DNA from 3 places in the Caulobacter segnis ATCC 21756 genome. Region 1 is predicted to be linked to each of the others. Evidence: riboswitches for the same ligand, from Rfam matches in the RefSeq annotation. Region 1 holds a riboswitch; each other region holds the start of a gene.

Region 1 (3,264 bases):
CTCGGTGACGAACTCCTTCAGGCCCGGCGTGACGCCGACCTGCGACTTCTTCACGTAGATGTAGAGCGAGCGCGACAGCGGATACTGGCCGCTGGCGATCGCCTGCGCCGTGGGCTTCACGCCGTTGATCGAAGCGCCCTTGATGCGCGAGGCGTTCTCTTCCAGGAACGAGTAGCCGAACACGCCCAGGGCGTTCGGGGTCTTCTCGATCGTGCCGACGATGGCGTTGTCGTTCTCGCCCGCGTCAACCCAGCCGCCGTCGGTGCGCATCGGCGAAACGGTGGCCTTGAACTTCTTCTCGTCGGCGGCCTTCATCTTGGCCAGGGTCGGCAGCTTGGCGGCGCCGCCCTCGATGCCCAGTTCGATCCAGGCGTCGCGGGTGCCCGAGGTCGGCGGCGGGCCGTAGGCCAGGATGCGCGCCTTGGGCAGGTTCGGGCCGACTTCGTTCCAGTTCTTATAGGGTTGCTTGACCAGCTGGCCGCCGCGCAGGGTCTGGTCGGCCAGGCCCAGATACAGCTGCTCGAGCTTGAAGTTGAAGTCCGGACCTTGCTTGTCGGTCGCCACGACGATGCCGTCGAAGCCGATCTTGATCTCGACGATGTCCTTCACGCCGGCCTTCTGGCAGGCCTGGAACTCGGACTTCTTCATCGGGCGCGAGGCGTTGGCGATGTCGGGGAACTTCTCGCCCGTGCCGCCGCAGAACATCTTGATGCCGCCGCCGGTGCCGAGGCTCTCGATCTTGGGCGACTTCTTGCCGGTCTTCTTCGAGTAGTTCTCGGCCACGCGCGTGGAGAACGGGAACACCGTCGAGGAGCCGGCGGCCCAGACGTAGTCGCGCGCCGCGTGGGCTTGGTCGGCGACGGCGAGCAGGGCGATGGTCGCGACCGCGCCAAGGAGCTTGTTCATGTCGTCAAATCCTGTGTCGTCCGGGGGGAACGGGGAGACCATGCCGGACTGATGCTCGGGCTTTTGTCACAGTTAGGCGACAGTTTTGCGACAGCGTCCGTGTGCGGACGAAGCTTGACCATTGGGGCGGCCAGGACCAACCGCCTTGACCCTCGCGGCGACGACGCCTACGCCGGACCTCGAAGGCATGGAGGCTCGCAAGGCCTCCGGGAACGCGGTGACCAATCCGCGGCTGCCCCCGCAACTGTGATCGTCCGTCGATCGTCGCGGCCTCACGCCACTGGGACTTGAAACTCCTGGGAAGGCGCCGCGACGGGAGGGCGTAAGCCAGGAGACCGGCCTTCGTCACATCAACGCGGCCGGCGGGGTGTCCGGCGAGGGACGGACGATGAACGAAGCACCGCATGACGAGGCGGCCCAAGAGGCTGAAAAGAACGCGCGCCATAACGCCAGGATGAAGGCCATCCAAGCTGCTCGCGCCAAGATGATGGCCGAGAAGAACATCGAGAAGGGCCTGCTGATCGTCCACACCGGGGCGGGCAAGGGCAAGACGACGGCGGCGCTGGGCATGGCCATCCGCGCGATCGGCCACGGCCACCGGGTCAGTATCATCCAGTTCATCAAGGGCGCGATGACCACCGGCGAGAAGGTCGTGTTCGACGCCTTCCCGGATCAGGTCGAGTTCCGGCCGATGGGCGAGGGCTTCACCTGGGACACCCAGGATCGCGCCCGCGACATCGCCGTGGCCCGGCAGGCCTGGGAGGTGATCAAGGCTCGCATCCTCGATCCCGACGACTGGGACATGGTCGTGGCCGACGAGCTCAACATCATCCTGCGCTACGACTACCTGCCGCTGGCCGAGGTGCTAGAGGTCGTGGCCGCGCGGCCCGAGGGCAAGCACGTGGTCATCACCGGCCGCAACGCGCCCGACGCGCTGATCGAGGCCGCCGACCTCGTCACCGAGATGGCCCAGGTCAAGCACCCGTTCCGCGCCGGCGTGAAGGCCCAGACGGGGATCGAGTTTTGAGCGTCCTGCGCGAAACCGACGATGGTCCGGCCGTGGTGGTCTGCGACACCTGCCGGTTCTCGGCCGAGGACCGGGAGAGCCCGGAGGGCGTCCGTGGCGGCGCGCTGCTGGCGATGGCCTTGCGCGAAGCGGCTGCGGGGTCCGGCGTGGCGATCCAAACCATGCCGTGCCTGTTCAACTGCGGCCAGCATTGCTCGGTGCATCTGCGCGCGCCGGGCAAGATCGGCTACGTCCTGGGCCGTTTCGAGCCGACGGCCGAGGCCGCGCGGGCGATCCTCGACTACGCGGTCGCCTACGCGGACAGCGACGAGGGCGTGGTGCCCTACCGCCAATGGCCCGAGGGCGTGAAGGGGCACTTCATCGTCCGCGTGCCGCCGGCGGGCAAGCTGGTGGCGGACTAGGCCTCACCACCAGCCGTAGCGCGGGGCGTAGCGGGCCTTCAGGTCGTCGACCTCGCGCTCGGCGTCGCGGATCGCGAACTCGGCGCGGCGGCCGTCCTCGATCGCCTCGCGGCGCTCGCGGCGCAGGCGCTGAAGGCGGTCGCGCAATTCGCGAGTCTGCTCGTCCGTGAGCTTGGGATTGCGCAGCTCGTCCTCGACCCCGTCGGCCTGACGGGCGCGCTTGTCCGCCCGCGCGTCCGCGCTGCTGAGGTCGGAGCGCGCGCTGGAAAGCCGGCTCTCGGCGGCGTGGATCCGTTCGCCGTCCGCGTAGCCGCCCAGGAATTCCGGCTCGACCGGCGGCGGGCAGACGCCGACGTAGGCATGGCCTTCACGCCCGACGCGGAAGCCGTTCGCCTCGGTGCAGTAGCGCGTCAGGCCCTGGTCGCGGCCTTGCGCATAGAGGCTCATGTCGGGGGTGACGCCGGACTTCTGGCAGGCCTTGGCGTGATCCTCGATCCGGCTCATCGGTCGGCCGTCGGCGCCGTCGATATAGCCGATCGCTCGCCAGTCGCCCTGAAGGCAGTCCTTTTCGCTAAGCGTGGCGCAGGCGGCGACCGTCAAAGCGGCCCCGACGGCCAAGGCTCCGACGACAACGGACCGCACGACATGAACACGCATTTCGACCTCCCCGGGCTCCGCCCTTGGGAGGCATCTGAAGCTTTGCCGTGTGAACCGATGCTGAACGGCGTTCAGGGCGCGGACGCGGCGACCGGCGGGGCGTAGACGCCCGGCGCGCCGGGGCCGACGGGCAGCCCGAGGCCAACCCAGGCCAGCACCAGGCTCATGCCCGCGATCGCGAAGCCGATCGTATAGGGCAGCATCAGGGCGACCATCGAGCCCACGCCGAAGCGCGGCCGCCACTTCTGGCTGATGATCAGCACCAGCGGGAAG
Region 2 (3,264 bases), 480 kb from region 1:
AGGAGCCCGGAACCCCTGGCCGAAGCTGGCGCGCAGGACCGTGTTCCCCTCGTTAAGCGCCCAGGCGGCCGAGGCCTGACCCAGGGTGTGCGAGCCATAGGTGTCGTGGTCCTCGTAGCGGAGGCCGGCGGTCAGGGTCAGGCCCGGAACCACCTCAGCCTGCAGCTGGCCATAGAGGCTGTCGACGCCGACCTTGCCGGTGGCGAAGGCCGGGTTCGGGTTGCTGACGGACGGCGAGCGCGTGCGCATCCGCGCCTTTTCCGTTTCGGCGCCGAAGGTGGCCGACACGGTCTCGGTGACCGCGAAGACGCCCTGGTATTCCCAGCGCTTGTTCTTGCCGGCCGCGTCGAAGGTCAGCGGCACGGCGGGGCGGGCCGGGTTGATGTTCTCGCGGTCGGTGTCGGTGTAGGCGTAGCCGATCCGGTTGTTCCAGCGGCCGTCCAGCAGGCCGAAATTCAGGCCGGTGTAGATCACCAGCTCTTCGGTGCGACCGAACTCGGGGCTGTCGACGTTGAAGCCGTCGAAGTCGTTCTTGCCCTTCGAATAGACCGAGCGGACCTCGGCCGAGACGTTCTGCGCCAGGGCGATGCGCAGGCGGCCGGAAAGGCCGCGGTTCTGGTAGCCGTCCTTCTCCTTACCCGGCTTGTAGGCCGAGAAGCCGTCGGTGGTGTAGTAGCCGCCAGCCACGCGCCAGACGATCTTGTCGCCGGCGCCGCCAACGCCGGCCCGCAGGTATCCGGTCTTGCGCGCGCCGGCCTCGGCGTCGATCGAGCTCGAGAACGGAGTCGTCGGCTCGGCGGTCACGATGTTGACGACGCCGCCGATGGCTTGGCTGCCCCACAGGGTCGACTGGGCGCCGCGCAGGATCTCGATGCGCGAGATGTCGCCGACCAGCAGGTTGCCGCTGTTAAAGCCGCCTTGGGTCGAGGATGGGTCGTTCAGCTTGACGCCGTCGATCAGGACGACGGTGTGCTGGGTCTCGGCGCCGCGGATGTTGAGGCCCGTGGTCGTGCCCGGACCGCCGTTGCGGGTGAAGCTGACGCCCGGCGTCTGGGCCAGCAGCTCGACGACCGAGATCGCCTGGCTGGCCTCGATCGCCGGCTGGGTCAGGACGGTCACCGACGCGCCGACCTTCTCGATCGGCTGGGCGGTGCGGGTGGCGGTGACGACGAGTTCGGCGACGCCGTTGGCGCCGGTCGCGCCGGCGACGTCGGCCTCGGGGGCCTTCTGGTCGTCGGCGAAAGCCGCGCCCGCGATCAGGCTGGTGGCGAGGGCGGTGGAGCTCAGAAACGCTCGGATCATGGTTCTTCTTCCCCTACTGAACGACCCGCGCGCCGAACCGGCCGCGAACGGCGACAAGCCATACGCAAGCTCGGACCGTCGCGCGGTCCTTTGACTGTCGTTTCTCGGGAAATCCCGTTCGATCGGCGCACCCCGGCCGAGCGATGAACGACCGCGCCGGGCAGGTCTCCTGGCTCGCGGGTCAATGCTCTTGGCGCCGCCTTCCCAGAGCCCGAGGGCCCCAGTGGCGTATGGCGCTAGAACTCGCCGCTAACAGTTGCGGGGGCAGCCGAGGCCTTGAACCTCGTTCCCTTTTAATCCTCTTTCGAGGAGCCTGACGCGTCGCAAGGCCTATATGCTGCGCCGCACACCGTCAATGTGGAGCTTTCATGACCGTGACCCTGGTGCTGGGCGGCGCGCGCTCGGGAAAGAGCGGCTTCGCCCAGAAAGCCGCTGAAACCGCGGCGGGAGCTGGGCGGCCGGTCCTGATCGCGACGGGCCAGGCGTTCGATGACGAGATGGCCGAGCGCATCGCCCGCCACCGGGCCGATCGCGGCGAATCATGGATCACGGTCGAAGCGCCGCTCGAACTCGCGTCCGCCATCGCCGCCCTGCCCGCCGACGCGGTCGCCGTCGTCGACTGCCTGACCCTTTGGCTCTCGAACCAGATGCTGGCCGACCAAGACGTCGAGGCGGCGTGCGCCGCGCTGGTCGCGACCGTCGCCGCCTGCCCTGCTCGCCTTTGGCTGGTCAGCAACGAGGTGGGTCTGGGCATCGTGCCCGAGACGCCGCTGGGCCGCCGCTTCCGCGACGAGGCCGGACGGCTGAACCAGCGGCTCGCGGCGACCGTGGACGAGGTCTATTTCGTCGCGGCGGGGCTGCCACTGAGGATGAAACCCCAGGGCTGAACGCTCGTCGAGGGATGGGCGTAGAGACCCCTCTCTCTTCGAGAGAGGGAGGGGCCCGCGCCGTCAGGCGTGGGAGGGTGAGTGGTTACGAAATTGGCCGAGAAATTTCTTACTCTTCAGTAGCTTGCTCGTCACTGCCTTGTCCGGAAAGGGTGAAACCTCCCCCCCCCCTGTTCTCGCATGGCCCCCCCCTCTCTCGAAGAGAGAGGGTTTTCATGGGCGTTCGACGAGCGTTGGCGCCGTCTTATCCTCCCCTCCAAAACCTGCCGTATTCTCTACCCACCTCGTCGCGAGGAAAGGGCGCATGGCCAGCGACCATTTGCGGCGACGGGGGGCGATCGAGCGGGGACAGGTTCGAGGGGGATACTCGGACGGTCCGGGGACCTGACGCTGGTCAGGCCCGCCCGCCGTCGGCGTGGTTGGAGGTAAAAGGGCGTGTTTGGCTGAAAGCCCGTCCTCTCCGACCGCTGGGGCTCTCGGAAACGGGAGGCCCAGGTCCCGGTAAGGCCCGAACAGGGCCACCTGACGGGACGCTGGCGGATAACGGTCGCGCGGAGCGTCGGGCTTCGTCGAAACGGTATCTACAAACTCACACTCCGGACGGATGTCCGGCGCTCCGCGTCCCTTTCCATCCCTTCAGCGGGACACCGCGTGAAGCGCGGCGCCGCGAGTCGATGGTAGAACGGGCTGGCGCTTGGCGAACAATGCTCGCACACTTGTTTGAAATGGCCGTCTCGGGCCGAGTGCGAAGCGCGATCGAAGCGTGGGGAGGAGTAACGGGATGACGGAGCGTAAATCGTCATGGGCGCTGGCCAGGTTCGCCTCGCCGGCGGTTCCGATCGCCGCGATGGGCCTGCCGCTGGTCGTCTACCTGCCCGAATACTACGTCACGTCGTTGGGCCTGTCCCTGACCACGGTGGGCGCGGCCTTCCTGATCGTGAAGCTGGTCGACATGCTTCTGGATCCGGTTCTGGGCGGACTGATGGACAACACGCGGTCGCGTTTCGGCCGCTTCCGTCCCTGGCTCGCCGCCGGCTCGCCGGTGATCGCCATAGGCTCCTACGCCCTGTTCATG
Region 3 (3,264 bases), 260 kb from region 1:
ACGGCGGAGGACTATCGATAATCAAATGTCCAAATTTCATTTCCAATCATCCAATATAGTGCGCCAAGGCTCCGACGGCGCGCTCGCGCTGCGCCGGATCGAAGCGGCCGGCGACAGCGTCGCCCGCGCGAGCAAACCGTCCGGGGGAGCAGCCCAACCGTTTGCGGAAAGCGGTGCTGAAGGCGCTGGCGGATTCGTAGCCGATCTCGTCCGCGATCCGGTCCAGGGTCTTGGCCCCGCCGATCAGGGCGTCCTTGGCCAGAGCCATGCGCCACCGCGCCAGATATTCAATCGGGCCACAGCCCAGCGCTTCGCCGAACCGCGCGGCGAAAGCCGATCGCGAAAGGCCGGCCACCTTGGCCAACCCCGCGACCGTCCAGTGCGCCCGCACGTCCGAGTGCATGGCGCTCAGGACTCGCGCCAAGGCCGGATCGCGCATGCCACGAAGCAAGCCGGTCCGCGCGTCATCTCCGGCCACGGGGCGCCAGCGCAGCGCCTCGACCAACAGGACCTCCAGCAGCCGCTGCAGGATCATGTCCTTGCCCGGATCCTCGCGGGCGCATTCCTGCACAATCAGCCCAATGAGGGTCCCAAGCCTGGCCGTCCGCCCCTCGGACGCGGGAATGTGGATCATGCGGGGCATTAGGGCGAGCAGTAGTGGGGCGTTCGCCCGCTCGATCCGGAAGGCGCCGCCCAGTGACTCGAACTGCGCTTCGCCCTCTTGGTCGCCGTGCCGCACCGGCGCATCGCTTGGATCGCGCGACGGGCCGTCGACGTCGGGATGGCTGCCCAGGACGAACGCCGGGGTCGACGGGAGCAGAAGGAAGTCGCCTTCCTCCAGAGCCATCGGTGCTTGGCCCTCGAAAGCGATCCAGCAGCGCCCCTTCAGAATGATCGTATAGCCGGGCATATCATGGGCCGCGTAACGCACGCCCCAGCGCCCCCGCCCAGTGATCGGCTTGGAGACGATCGAGCTCGGGCGAAGCAGGGTAATAATGTCGCTGAGGGGATCCATGGAGGACGACCGAAAACAGATTTGCCAAGTTGGATGATCAATCATCCACATTTGGCTGTCTAGATGTTCGGCCGCGCTCGTCGTTTTTCACTCGACACGGTCTACGCCCGTCTGTTGAGCGTTCGCGCACCCGCAGTCGTAACCGGCGGCGCAGCGTCAGGAGCAGTTTCTAAGACAGCTCCGAAAACACGGCTCCGCACGCGGCGCTTAAACACATAAAGATATCCTTATGTCCCATTGACACCGTTAGTGGATGGTCGTTTGATAGGGTTGTCGTGGTTCTCCCCATCCTCTTCGGAGGGCGTGGAGCTAAGAGGGAAGCCGGTGCGACGCCGGCGCTGCCCCCGCAACTGTAAGCGGCGAGCCGAAGGTCCATCTCGTGTCACTGACGTCCTCGGGCGTTGGGAAGGCCGGACCGGAAGCCGTGACCCGTGAGCCAGGAGACCTGCCCCGACAGATAACGTCCTCCGGCGGGGTGTCCGGTCAGGTCGCATGAGCGCCGCGACCGGACCACTCCGCGCGGGCGGTCGCGCGTCCCTGCCCGCTGTCTCGCCACAGCATCAACGGCGGAGACCATGCTCAAGAGCGAATTTGCATTCACCATCAAGAGCACTGCGCTCGATGAGGACTATCGTCCCGCCGAGAACACGCGGATCACGACCAACTTCGCCAACTTGGCCAGAGGGGAGAACCGGCAGGAAAACCTGCGCAATACCCTCAGGATGATCGACAATCGTTTCAATTCCCTGGCGCATCGGGACAATCCCAAGGGGGATCGTTACGCGGTCGAACTCAAGATCATCTCCGTCGAGATGAATGCTTCTCCCGAAGCGGGCGGCGACGCCTTCCCGCTGATCGAAATCCTTCAGACGACCATTCTCGACAAACAGACCGGCGAGCGCATCGACGGCATCGTGGGGAATAACTTCTCTTCGTACGTCCGCGATTATGACTTCAGCGTGCTTCTCCCGGAGCACATGAAGCGCCACCCGAATTCCGGCGCTCCGGAGGGCTTCGGCGACCTGCATGGAAACCTGTTCAAGCGCTTCCTGAGTTCAGACGCCTATCGGGATAATTTCAGCAAGCCGCCCGTCATCTGCCTGAGCGTGTCGAGTAGCAAGACCTACTATCGGACCGGCGCTGAGCACCCCGTGCTGGGGATTGAATATGAGAACGACGAGCGCTCTTCGACCGATCAGTATTTCGCGAAAATGGGAATGAAGGTTCGCTACTTCATGCCCAGAAACAGCATGGCTCCTCTGGCCTTCTACCATATCGGCGACCTGACCGGCGACTACACAGATCTTGAGCTGTTCAGCACGATCAGCACGATGGAGACGTTCCAGAAGATCTATCGCCCCGAGATCTATAACGCCAACTCCCCGGCGACCGAACAGTATCAGCCGAGCCTGAAGTGTCAGGACTATTCGCTGACTCGGATTGTCTACGATCGGGAAGAACGGAGCCGACTGGCCCTTGAGCAGGGCAAGTTCGCCGAGGAACGTTTCATCAAGCGGTATCGGGCCGTCCTCGAACAGTTCTCCGCCGATTTCGCCGCCTGATCAGCCAAAACGTACAGAGTCATCTATCATGAAAACCCTGTTGCCCACGTCGACCGCCGGCAGCCTGCCCAAACCCGCCTGGCTAGCCCAGCCCGAGACGCTCTGGTCGCCCTGGAAACTGCAAAATGAGGAACTGATCGAGGGCAAACAGGACGCTTTGCGTCTGTCCCTGGACGATCAGCGGCGGGCCGGCGTCGACATCGTCAGCGACGGCGAGCAGACGCGCCAGCATTTCGTCACGACGTTCATCGAGCATCTCGCCGGCGTCGACTTCGAGGCGCGCAAGACCGTCAGAATTCGCGACCGCTATGATGCGAGCGTGCCGACGGTCGTCGGCGCTGTCAGCCGCCCGAAGTCGGTCTTCGTCGAGGACGCGAAGTTCCTCCGTCGGCAGACCACCCAGCCGATCAAATGGGCCCTGCCCGGTCCGATGACGATGATCGACACCCTCTATGACGACCACTACAGGAGCCGCGAGAAGCTGGCCTGGGAGTTCGCCAAGATCCTTAACCAGGAAGCCAGGGAGCTGGAGGCCGCCGGCGTCGACATCATCCAGTTCGACGAGCCCGCGTTCAACGTCTTCTTCGACGAGGTCAACGACTGGGGCGTCGCGACCCTGGAGAAGGCGACGGAAGGGCTCAAATGCCAAACGGCCGTCCACATCTGCTACGGCTACGGCATCAAGGC

What was found. Region 1 has a riboswitch for cobalamin ahead of cobO (cob(I)yrinic acid a,c-diamide adenosyltransferase). Riboswitches for the same ligand answer to the same signal wherever they lie in the genome.
Region 2: linked by a shared signal. The riboswitch ahead of CSEG_RS10010 (TonB-dependent receptor plug domain-containing protein) and the one ahead of cobO (cob(I)yrinic acid a,c-diamide adenosyltransferase) in region 1 are both predicted to bind cobalamin.
Region 3: linked by a shared signal. The riboswitch ahead of CSEG_RS09105 (DUF1852 domain-containing protein) and the one ahead of cobO (cob(I)yrinic acid a,c-diamide adenosyltransferase) in region 1 are both predicted to bind cobalamin.

Annotation. Positions count from the first base shown of each region.
Region 1 covers NC_014100.1:1,690,066-1,693,329, forward strand. The annotation lists gene CSEG_RS07950 (substrate-binding domain-containing protein) at 1-906, opposite strand, end outside; cobalamin riboswitch at 1,081-1,264, shown strand; gene cobO (cob(I)yrinic acid a,c-diamide adenosyltransferase) at 1,295-1,933, shown strand; gene CSEG_RS07960 (DUF1636 domain-containing protein) at 1,930-2,334, shown strand; gene CSEG_RS07965 (DUF2799 domain-containing protein) at 2,338-2,991, opposite strand; gene CSEG_RS07970 (AbgT family transporter) at 3,063-3,264, opposite strand, start outside.
Region 2 covers NC_014100.1:2,166,306-2,169,569, reverse strand. The annotation lists gene CSEG_RS10010 (TonB-dependent receptor plug domain-containing protein) at 1-1,302, opposite strand, end outside; cobalamin riboswitch at 1,445-1,634, opposite strand; gene cobU (bifunctional adenosylcobinamide kinase/adenosylcobinamide-phosphate guanylyltransferase) at 1,671-2,189, shown strand; partial or broken gene CSEG_RS22535 (hypothetical protein) at 2,460-2,608, shown strand; partial or broken gene CSEG_RS23290 (hypothetical protein) at 2,644-2,723, shown strand; gene CSEG_RS10000 (MFS transporter) at 2,971-3,264, shown strand, end outside.
Region 3 covers NC_014100.1:1,948,734-1,951,997, reverse strand. The annotation lists gene CSEG_RS09110 (AraC family transcriptional regulator) at 47-1,015, opposite strand; cobalamin riboswitch at 1,275-1,482, shown strand; gene CSEG_RS09105 (DUF1852 domain-containing protein) at 1,591-2,577, shown strand; gene CSEG_RS09100 (methionine synthase) at 2,606-3,264, shown strand, end outside.